Regions from separate parts of the Alteromonas sp. LMIT006 genome, predicted to be linked through region 1. Evidence: predicted binding sites of a transcription regulator. Region 1 holds the regulator's gene; the other holds the start of a gene.
The links. The regulator FNR, encoded in region 1, switches genes on or off when oxygen is low (the NO sensors DNR and NnrR bind a similar motif). The targets are predictions, from matches to a motif close to TTGATCTAGATCAA.
Positions count from the first base shown of each region.

Region 2: a site for FNR is predicted at 1,627-1,640, ahead of hemN (oxygen-independent coproporphyrinogen III oxidase). Genes of this name have one in related genera too.

Region 1 is NZ_CP101291.1:1,848,675-1,854,647, reverse strand. It holds gene NLG07_RS08675 (heavy metal translocating P-type ATPase) at 1-1,383, shown strand, start outside; gene ccoS (cbb3-type cytochrome oxidase assembly protein CcoS) at 1,397-1,576, shown strand; gene NLG07_RS08665 (sulfite exporter TauE/SafE family protein) at 1,569-2,222, shown strand; gene fnr (fumarate/nitrate reduction transcriptional regulator Fnr) at 2,287-3,033, shown strand; gene uspE (universal stress protein UspE) at 3,030-3,953, shown strand; gene ttcA (tRNA 2-thiocytidine(32) synthetase TtcA) at 4,000-4,893, shown strand; gene rssA (patatin-like phospholipase RssA) at 4,901-5,800, shown strand; gene NLG07_RS08640 (DUF2987 domain-containing protein) at 5,814-5,973, opposite strand, start outside.
Region 2 is NZ_CP101291.1:2,314,804-2,320,776, reverse strand. It holds gene NLG07_RS10825 (dUTP diphosphatase) at 1-154, opposite strand, end outside; gene hemN (oxygen-independent coproporphyrinogen III oxidase) at 228-1,574, opposite strand; gene NLG07_RS10815 (RNA polymerase sigma factor) at 1,751-2,290, shown strand; gene NLG07_RS10810 (hypothetical protein) at 2,274-2,624, shown strand; gene NLG07_RS10805 (DUF3106 domain-containing protein) at 2,621-3,127, shown strand; gene NLG07_RS10800 (LysR family transcriptional regulator) at 3,124-4,038, opposite strand; gene NLG07_RS10795 (4a-hydroxytetrahydrobiopterin dehydratase) at 4,152-4,454, shown strand; tRNA gene NLG07_RS10790 (tRNA-Met) at 4,577-4,653, shown strand; gene rimP (ribosome maturation factor RimP) at 4,780-5,241, shown strand; gene nusA (transcription termination factor NusA) at 5,271-5,973, shown strand, end outside.

The DNA.
Region 1 (5,973 bases):
GTGTTAGTCAAAGCTGGAGATACGATCCCCGTTGATGGGGTCATCATAGAAGGCACTAGTTTCATCGAAGAATCGATGTTGACAGGAGAGTTTGTTCCCGTCAGTAAAGCGCCTGGCGATAAGGTCTTTGGCGGCACACTGAATCAAGCTCAACCTTTGCAAATGATGGTTACGCAGACACTTGAAGAATCTTTGGTCAATAAAATAGCACGCTTGCAAGAGAGTGCAATGTCGCATAAACCGAAAGTAGCACAAATGGCAGACCGACTATCGCAGTATTTTGTCTTCGCGGTACTATTCATTTCAACCGTAACATTCTTTACTTGGTCTTATTTAGGTAACGACAATGCGTTTTGGATCACCGTATCAATATTGATTGCAACTTGTCCTTGCGCATTGGGTTTAGCTACCCCAAGTGCTTTAACAACCGCTATGGCTAGGTTACAAAAAGCCGGTGTTTTAATTAAACGAGCTGATACACTTGAACGCATTACCAAAGTCAATCATATCGTCTTTGACAAAACAGGCACTCTTACTACTGGAGCATTTAGTATTGCCCAAACATGGTATGCAGATGAAACGCAAAAAAATCTTATTGATTCAATTGTTGCTAGTATTGAGCAATTTTCTGAACACCCCATAGCACGAGCCTTTGAATGTAGTAATCCAATTAGCGTAAAAGACGTTAAAGTTGTGATCAATCAAGGTATTTGTGGTGAATATGAAGGGGCCTTGTACCGTATTGGAAACGCTAAATTTATGCCATGCGCTATCTCCAATCACATTCTCAATGCAACCGTTTTCGTAAGTAAAAACGAACAAATCATTGCTGCATATTGGCTCACTGACGCATTAAAGCCACACACAACAGAAGTTGTCTCAGCACTGGCTGACGCCTACTCACTTTCGATTATCAGTGGTGACGCTGCGAAACATGTATCCGAGGTTGCAGAAACTCTCAATGTCAAAGAAGCCCACCACGGTTGTCGACCTGAAGATAAGCTGTCTATCTTAACCGAATTACAATCCAGTAAAAAAGTCATCATGATGCTTGGTGATGGCATTAACGATGCGCCGGTTTTGGCACAAGCTGATGTCGCAGTGACGGTTGGCAATGCCTCGGATTTCACCAAACACAGTACGGATGTTATTTTGTTGCAAGAACACCTTGCTCAATTACCACTATTGACCGCTCTGGCAGCAAAAACCAAACGCACAATTAAACAAAATTTTATGTGGGCATTAGGATATAATGTCGTGGTATTGCCATTTGCAATTATGGGTGTCCTGACACCTTGGCAAGCTGCGCTTGGAATGTCTCTGAGCTCTTTAATCGTTGTCTACAACTCAGCGCGTTTATTGCGATTTAGACAACTTAACTAATGGATGTCACTTTATGAACATAATATATGTATTGATTCCCATTGCCATCATTATCGTTGCGGTCGCCATTGTTGCTTTTTTTTGGGCAGTTAAAAACAACCAATTCGAAGATTTAGAACGCCAGGGGCACAGTATCTTGTTCGATGATGATGTGACTCCCTCCCCTAAATCTGAACAACATAAACGTGATTGAATTACTTTTTACCGCATTTTTACTCGGTATCGCAGGTAGTACTCATTGTTTAGGAATGTGTGGCGGTATTGCGAGCAGTTTATTATTCAGTGCAAAACCCGATGTAGGGAAATGGATGCTGATCGCAGGATACAACTTTGGTCGTATTTTTAGTTATACTTTAGCTGGGTTTGGCGTTGCTTGGTTTGGCACACATATTGGTAATTCTGGATTAATTCCACTTAATTTTTTGCAAATTTTATCTGCCATTTTGATGTGCTTATTGGGACTTTATGTTGCGGGTTGGTGGTTGCTAATTCGACATATTGAACGCTTTTTTACGCCAATATTCAGCTTATTAAAACCCCTTTCGAAATATTTTTTACCTTTAGATAATGCTTTAAAAGCAATACCTTATGGAGTGATCTGGGGTTGGTTGCCTTGTGGTTTAGTCTATACAACATTAACTTGGACTTTAACCGTTTCTGAGCCTTGGCATGGTGCCCTTTTCATGATGTTTTTTGGGCTCGGCACTGCACCCGCCATCGTAGCTGTCGCGTTGAGTTCTGACCGTTTACAGCAAATATTATCCCACCCAACATCACGAAAAATTATGGGTGGTGTGATTATTATCTATTCAATTTCATTGCTATACTTAACAATATAGATGTAAATTCTATTATTAGATAACGATAATAAAAATTTACAACACTTAAGAGCGCGTGGTATTTATGAAAAATTCGGAACTTTCTATACACTGCCAATCATGCAGTTTTAGTCATTTATGTTTGCCGGTTTCCTTAAACTCTGACGAACTTGATTCATTAGATGATATCATTGAACGCAAGCGACCGTTACATAAGCATGATTATCTGCTTAGAGCGAATACGCCTTTCCGTTCGCTTTATGCCGTGCGTACTGGTTCATTCAAATCCTACGTGGCCACGGCTGATGGCCAAGAGCAAATTGTTGCTTTTCACTTACCAGGTGATTTGATTGGTTTTGATGCATTATCCGGTAATAGTTATACCAGTAATACCGTTGCTTTAGAAACGGCTATGGTTTGTGAGTTGCCCTATCAAACACTCAATGAAGTGGCAGAGCGCTTTCCTAAACTGCGCAATCAAATCATGTCGCACATGAGTGCAGAAATCGAGCAAAACCATCAAATGATGATGCTTTTAAATAAACGCACGGCACAAGAACGTCTACTTCATTTTTTGACACATTTAGCCAAGCGTTTTACTGAGCGTGGTTACTCAAGCAAAGAATTTAACCTGACAATGACCCGTAATGAAATCGGTAACTATTTAGGGTTAACGGTAGAAACGATCAGTCGATTATTAACACGCTTTCAAAAAGAACAGCTCATTAAAGTCGATGGTAAGTTAATTTCAATTTTAGATTTTGATGCGATGGTGATGCGTTCACAAGGAAAATTAGAGCAAGATAATCCTACACAACGCATGCTAGTATGATTAATTTAGAGTCCATTTTAGTCGTTATTGAGCCGAATCAGACGCAACAACCGGCGCTAATTCGAGGTTTATCATTAGCCAACAAAATCAATGCCAAATTAATGGTGATGCTTTCTGTATATCACGCTGGTTACGAGCTTAAACACATGCTCAGCGAGAAAGAGAGAGAAGAGTTTAGGGCTGAGTACATTGCAGATAGATACAGCTGGCTAGAAGACCTACTCGAGAAATATGAACTCCCACGAACCACGCTCACAGCGGTACATTGGCATCCGCGTGTTTATGAGTCTGTTATAGAAACTGCTCGCGAAGAAAAGGCGGATCTCATCATTAAGTCAATGAAGCATGATCCGGTAGTGACTTCTCCGGTCTTTACGCCTTTAGATTGGCACTTGATACGCAAATCTCCGTTTCCGGTGTTGCTCGTCAGTCAAACTCAAGAAACGCACTATGAACATATTGTCACAGCGGTGAATACCGGCTTTGAAGATCGTTCTCACTCACTGCTAAATGAAAAACTCACTGAATGCGCAGATGAAATTGCCAGTATTTACTCTAGCCAAGTGCACTTAGTAAATGCCTATCCATCCGTGCCCCAACCAATGAGTAAATCGACACAAAGTTTTACTTATTCAGTATTGGCGAGAGCGATTCAAAACCATCACTTCCAAGCACTAGATATGTTTGGTGATCGCTTCTCTGTTGCTAAGACAAACCGACATGTTGTTGAAGGAGAACCGCACGAGGTGATCCCTTCCGTTATTTCATCATTAAGTGCATCTTTGTTAGTCATTGGCAGTATTGGCGATATGGGAATGGCTTCCAAAACATTAGGTCAATCTGCAGAATTTATAATTGATAGTATTAAATGTGATGTTTTAGCAGTCAAACCGGATGGATTTGTTCCACCCTTACATTAACTGATATAATCGCGTCGATTCAATCACTAGGCATTAAGGCGCATGCATGTCTGATACATTAGCCACCGCAACAAAACCATCCACTTCCATCAACAAACTGATTAAACGCATTCGTCGCGAAACCGGTAAAGCGGTTATCGATTACAATATGATTGAAGACGGCGATAAAGTGATGGTTTGCCTCTCTGGAGGCAAAGATTCCTACACATTACTTGATACACTGTTGTATTTACAACGAGTAGCCCCGATTCAGTTTTCACTTGTTGCAGTCAACTTAGATCAAAAACAACCTGGATTTCCTGAACATATTTTACCCGAGTATTTAAAAAATCTTGGCGTCGATTTTCAAATAGTCACCGAAGATACCTATAGTATTGTTAAAGACAAGATCCCTGAGGGTAAAACAACTTGCTCTTTGTGTTCTCGTTTGCGCCGTGGCATTTTGTATCGCACGGCCAAAGAGCTTGGCGCAACCAAAATAGCATTAGGCCATCATCGCGATGATATGCTGGAGACATTATTTTTGAATATGTTTCACGGGGGTCGCCTCAAAAGTATGCCCCCAAAATTAGTCAGTGATAATGGTGAGCATATTGTTATTCGTCCGCTTGCTTATAACAAAGAACGAGATATAGAAAAATTTGCCCAATACATGGCGTTCCCTATCATTCCTTGTAATTTGTGCGGTTCACAAGAAAACCTCCAAAGAAAACAAATCAAAGCTATGCTTAATGAATGGGAACAGCGTTTTCCTGGTCGAATTGAGTCTATGTTCAAAGCAATGCAAAACGTGGTACCTTCGCATTTAGCTGATGGGCAATTATATGACTTTGCCGGCGTTTCCACACAACCTGGACCGGTTGCTATGGGAGATACTGCATTTGATGAAGCCCCAACGCAAATGCATAGTGACGAAAACGTACACATTATTACACTTTAAGGAATTTATGAAAATCGGATTAGCATTAGGCGCTGGTGCAGCTCGTGGCTGGGCGCATATAGGGATCATTGAAGCACTAGAAGAAATGGGTGTGCAAATTGATGTCGTCGCCGGGTGTTCTATTGGTGCATACGTTGGTTCAGCCTATGCAAGTGGTCATCTAGCAGACCTGAAAGAATGGGCCTGTAGCCTCAATGAATGGCAAATTTTAACATTACTCGGCGTGGGGATTAATACCGGAGGTATTGCCTCAGGTAAACGAGTGTTTGAAAAGCTAATGGATGAATTCAGTGTACCCAATTTTGCACAAATGCAAAAGCCGTTTGCCGTCACTGCCACGGATATGCACACCGGTCGAGAGGTGGTTTTTAAAGAAGGTGAAATTGGTGAAAGTATTCGAGCTTCTTGTGCGATCCCTGGCTTATTTGCACCGGTCAAATACCAAGGTCGTTGGTTAATTGATGGCGCTGTGGTCAATCCTGTGCCAGTTAACTTATGTCGTCAATTAGGTGCAGATGTGGTCATTGCGGTCAATCTTGCTGCCGATTTCCGCCCAGAGATGATTGAAAAATTTAGCGTTGAGCACACCGAGAGTCAGCGAAAAACTGATGAGTTTTTAGCGCGAAACACCTCACTACTCCGTTCTTGGTTTTCACCCGATAAGAGTAAAGAACAAGACTCTCCACCAGGGATAATGAGTGTAATGTCCAGCGCATTGGATATTATGCAAGCACGAGTAACACGCTCAAGACTCGCAGGTGATCCACCTCATATTTTAATTGAGCCTCATTTGCGCAATGTGGGAATATTAGAATTTAATCGTGCTGAAGAACTGATACAAAATGGTCGAGAAGCGGTCGAACGTCTGTCAGAACAAATTGACTATCAGTTAAGTTACGTTCGTTGACGAACACGATTCGTTATCGTTGTGTCAATGCGGTTATGCGTAACGGTTTTTCAGGGAGTGATAATTCCGTTAAACCTTTGATTTGCTGAGAGTCTATGCGTAATACACCCGCAACAATAGAAACGTCATCAGCGATTGGTTGCGATAACGACTCATCGCTAAAGTGTATTTGT
Region 2 (5,973 bases), 470 kb from region 1:
ACCACTTCCAACCGTGATGTTCAATGGCTTCAACCGATTCGACCATGGCGGCGCGCAAATACCCATATCCTGCATTGATCCAGTCAGGGTTTACTTTTTTGTTCATATTATCTTGCAAAGTCAACATGGTGTTGAGTTGAGCTTTAGTGAGCATGCACATACCTTTTTTTATTCTTGCGATTTTGTTGCATTTGAGTGTACCTTGTTGTGATACATAGGTGAAGTACTCAAATTACTTTAGAAAAGCCTTTTTGTGGGATGTAATAAACGTCAAATGTGCTGGCAATCACTCGAATTAAAGAGCGATGCACTTGTTTTACGCTGATTTTTCCATGCTCAAATTCGAGTAATCCTTGATGATGATAATTAACTAGAGTGGCTAATTCATCAGCAAAATACAAAGCCATATCAACAGCAAATTCAGCACAAATACCTTGCAAATCGCATTGATAGTTACACATTAGCTCACTGATGATTTGACGCCTCACTCTGTCGTCTTTAGACAGGACTAAACCTTTATTATGCAGAGTTTGTGTTTGTAGAGCAGCATAGTAATCTTTTAGTTTAACTGGATTTTGCGCAACGACATCTTCGATAGTCGAAATACTACTGACCCCAAAACCCAAGATGTTCGAATTATTATCCGCAGTGTAGCCTTGAAAGTTTCTTTGTAGCGCACCTTGTTGCATGGCTTTGACCAGTGGATCCTCAGGTTTAGCATAGTGATCCATGCCGATGTTTACATAGCCTTTGCTGTTCAGATGCTGATTAATATATTTCGACATGCTTTGGCGAATTTCTGAAGCGGGTAATTGATCCTCGCGAAATTTGCGCTGGGCAGCAAACCGATGCGGTAAGTGAGCATAGTTAAATACGGTAATGCGTTCGACATCCCAACTAAGTACCTCTTGTATGGTGAGGGCAATACTAGATAGGCTTTGATTCGGCAATCCAACAATCAGATCAACATTGATGTTGGTAAACCCAGCCTCGTAAGCCGTTCTGATTAACATTGCGATATGCTCACTGCACTGAACTCGATTGATAGTTGTCTGAACCTCTGAGGATGTATCTTGCACGCCAAAACTCAAGCGTTTGTAACCCAGTTTAGCAAGTCCAATGATATATTCTTGATCGCAATTTCTTGGGTCGAGTTCAATACTCATCTGGCAATCTGTTAACCATTGAATATGTGTTTGCAGAATAGAAAGTAGTTGCCTGTGTTGCGCAAGGGACAAAAAGCTTGGACTACCACCCCCCAAATGCAAATGAGAGGCGCTTGGCTCAATTAAATCAGATGTGGTTTGTGCCACTTCAGTGGCAATAGCCTCTAGGTAATGGTCAGCTTTGTCGGTGTTTTGGGTGATGGTTTTGTTACAGCCACAGTAATAGCAGAGGGAACGACAAAATGGAATGTGAACATATAAAGAAAGAGGAGACTGAGCTTTGCGCAACGCATCATGTAATGTCTGACTTAGGTCTTTGTTGCGAAACTCAAGAGCCGTAGGGTAGGAGGTATATCGCGGAACTTGTCGTTGATATAAAGATTCTATTAATGACTGACCTTGTTGCATGTGACACCCTTTTACTTTGTGTACAAGATACTTTAGATTGAAGAAACGTAAATTGATCTACCACAACATTTTTTTGAAAAATACAGACTAGAGGACATAAAAAAATGGCAATGCGTGTCAACCAATCATATATATCTGCGTTATTAATAGTATGAGTAGCACAAACCAGGAATAACATGTCTGCGATGGACGCGTTTTTTAAAACGCATCAACAGCAAGCGTTTTTGTATTGCCGCTATCAGGGCTTACCCACTGAGGATGCCTATGACGTGTTACAAGATGCCATGCTTAAATGCTTTAAGCGGTATTCGGATAAATCGGAAACTGAATGGCCTGCGCTGTTTTTTACCACTGTCAAATTCACAATGATTGATTTCAAGCGCAAAGCAAAGTTGAAACAAACTCTGTTTTTTTGGCAAACCCATTCAGACGAAACGAATTTAGATGATGTGTTGAATTACCAAAATCTACAATTATTGGTGGGAATAGAGGATGAATTGGTCGCTCAGCAACTCATGGAACGTTTTTATACTGTGGTACGAGAGTTGAGTGAGCAACAAAGAGAAGTGTTGTTATTAAGGGCGTTGAATGGATTAAGTGAAAAAGATACCGCACAAGTTTTGAATATATCTGTCGGGAGCGTCAAAACCCACCTGCACCGCGCAAAAACAACGATTTTAAATGAATTAGGAGTCGCTAATGACAACGCAGCATGATCCTATTAAAAAATATTTTGATGTCCAATCCAAGGCTCTAGAAGGTTCGGTGAATGTCCGTCTTAATCAGATCCGAGAGCAAACTGTACACTCACGTAGGGTTAAAAGTTGGCTCATACCCGCGATTGTAGCAGGTGGTGCTGCCATATTTATGACCTCACAAAGTTATGCCATAGAACCTCTGCCTTTGGTTGATGAAGCCGAATTTGAGCTCATGCTTAGCGACGAGCCGATATTTGTCGTCATTCGCGATGATTTAATTGAAATAGAAAACAATACCAAGCCTATTATCACAGAGCACGGAAATAACCGTGAAGATGGAGAAAAACCATGAAAAAACCTGTAATGAAAGCGATTCTGCTAGCCAGTTTATTGTGTGCCGGCCAAGCCTTTGCTGTTGAATGGAATTCGCTGACTCGAGGTCAACAAAAAGCACTGCAAAAGTACGAGTTCTCTTGGCAAGATATAAGTGAACCCGAACAACTGAAACTGATTAAACGTGCCGATCGTTGGCTGGAGTTACCACCTGAGCGAAAAAAACAAGCCAAGGAACGTATGGGTAAACTCCGTGAGATGTCGCCTGAAGAACGCGAGCAGGTTAAACAACGCGTAAAACGCTTTGTCAATTTATCGCCTGAACAAAAACGTGCACTGAAAGAAAAAGCGCAAGCTTACAAGGCGTTGCCCGAAGAGGAAAAAAATCAGATCCGTGCAGCGCTTCGTGCCATGAAAAACAAGTTAAAAGCGCTTTCACCCGAACAACGCAAAGTGCTTCGTGAGGCAACTAAAGACATGTCACCTCAGGAAAAATTGGCGTATCTCAAGCAAAATGTTTAATCTTCCGGAAGAAGTTGCTTTTGGTAGTTTTGACAAATATTGAATAGTTCTTGGCGCATCCATTGATGCGCCTTGTCATTTTCTACAGAAACATGCCAGTACAAATAATACTCGAGAGGATTAACCGTAACCGGTAATTCATAGATTGCGACGTCATAATGTTTTGCTAGGTGATACGGGACACAAGCCACCATATCTGTTTTTAATAAAGCACTGGGTACTGTCAAAAAATGTTGAGATTGATAACCGATTTTGCGTTGTAATCCTAACTTATCCAACGCAAGATCGACCCCTTCAAGCTCATTGGCATGTTTCACACTAATGTGCTTTAAACTCAAAAATGTTTGCAAATTACACCCATTGGTTAGCAAAGGGTGGCCTTGCCGTGCAATCAACACATAACGATCTGAGGCGATGCGTCTTTTTTTGAGATGTTGATCGGTAAAGCTACTCGAATCGACATAAAAATCCAATCGACCGTTTGCCATTTCGGAAACTACCTTAGATTGTGGGATATCATAATTCGCTAAGGTAACCAATGGCGCTACATCTTCGAGTAAAGACAGTAACCTAGGTATGATACTGACTTCCATTAGATCCCGACTAGCGAAGGTAAATTGTTTTACGGCTTGTCTTGGGTCAAATTCATGACTGGCTTGAATGCTTTTGCGCATCAGGTTAAGTGCTTCTCGAGCGGGTACTATCATATTTTGTGCGACGGGCGTTGGGGTCATAGTGTGACCGGTCCGCACAAATAGAGGGTCATTAAATAATTCCCTAAGTCTGGCTAAAGAATTGCTGACAGCAGGTTGTGTTATACACAAAATATCCGCTGCTTTGGTCAGACTTCCGGCACTATAAATGGCATCAAATACAGCGAATAAGTTCAAATCAATACGATGTAGGTTCATGTTATTATTAGTTATGTTTATGATTGATTTTACATACTATAAGCAGGATTAATGAAACATCAAGGATCTTAATGTAAATGACAACGTAATATTAATAAAAGGTGTAAGACAAAATGGCAGAAAAACTCAGTTCCACACAAATTGAAGCCAACTTGATTGAATTGAACACGACGATTCCAGAAGCCGAAAAATGGCGGGTGAGCGATGGGAAGTTACACAAAGTATTTGTGTTTACCTCTTTTATCCGAGCATTTGGTTGGATGAGTCAGATGGCCATTTGGGCAGAAAAGCTCAATCACCATCCTGAATGGACAAACGTGTATAACAAGGTTAAGGTAGATTTGGTGACGCATGATGTTGACGGCATCAGTGAATTAGACTTTAAACTGGCGAACAAGATGGAACAGTTTAAATAGTTCACTTAATAGGCAAACAATCAAAATATCCAAAATAAAACGGTTTTGCTCTTGCGAACTAAGTTTAGAGATGTATAATACGCACCACTTGAGAGGCGCAAGTCTTTCATCCAGGTTTCAAGCGCGGAGTGGAGCAGCCTGGTAGCTCGTCGGGCTCATAACCCGAAGGTCGTAGGTTCAAATCCTGCCTCCGCAACCACTTACATTGTTATCTGAAATCTTTCAGATAGATGGTGGACTAGGGTCCAAGAAGTATTGAAAAGCCCCTGCTTGAAAGGGGCTTTTTTCGTTTTTAGACTCAGAAAAATTGATTTAGGAGATTAGATTGGCGTCACAATTAGAACAAAAACTCACTGAAATGCTTGCTCCGGCCGCAGAGTCGTTGGGGTTTGAATTTTATGGCTTGGAGTTTGTTCGAGCAGGTAAACACTCTATTTTGCGAATTTTCATCGATCACCCGGAGGGGATTTCGGTGGATCACTGTGCGGATGTATCACATCAGGCCAGCGCAATATTAGATGTTGAAGATCCGATTGCGACTGAATATCACCTAGAAGTGTCATCACCAGGTATGGATAGGCCTTTGTTTACTGTGGCGCATTATGCTGAAGTAATCAATGAAGTGATCGAATGCCGAACTCGAATGCCGGTTGAAAACAATCGCCGTAAATTCAAGGGCACAGTTGTGCAAGCGGATGACCAAAATATTACAATAAACGTCGATGGTGTAGAGTACACATTGGCCATCAATAACATAGAAAAAGCGAATGTTGTGCCAACTTTTTAAGTAGCACGCACGAAACGGGATATAGCATTATGAGTAAAGAAATCTTATTAGTTGCTGAAGCAGTTTCCAATGAGAAACAGGTGCCAAGAGAGAGCATTTTTGAGGCGCTTGAGTTTGCGTTAGCTACTGCTACTAAAAAGAAAAACCAGGGCGAAATCGAAGTGCGTGTAAGCATTGACAGAGCAACAGGTGATTTTGATACCTTCCGTCGATGGTTAGTCATTGAGGACGATCAAGAACAAGAGAATCCTTACGCAGAAATCACTTTATCTGCAGCACAAATCGATGAGCCAGAGATTCAAGCGGGTGATTACGTCGAAGAACAGATTGAGTCAGTAACATTTGACCGAATCACTACTCAACTTGCTAAACAAGTTATTTTCCAAAAAGTACGTGAAGCTGAACGTGCTCAAATGGTTGCTGAATACGAAGATAAAGTCGGTGAGCTTGTCACCGGTACGGTTAAGAAAGCCACTCGTGATATGATTATTGTTGACTTAGGTAACAATGCAGAAGGTGCTATTTATAAAGACGATATGTTGCCTCGCGAAACCTTCCGTCCAGGTGATCGTGTTCGCGGCTTACTTTATGCCATTCGTCCGGAAGCACGTGGCCCGCAATTATTGATTTCTCGTACCAACCCAGACATGATCATTGAGTTGTTTCGCTTAGAAGTCCCAGAGATTCAAGAAGAAACTCTTGAAATCAAGTCTGCAGCACGTGACCCAGGTT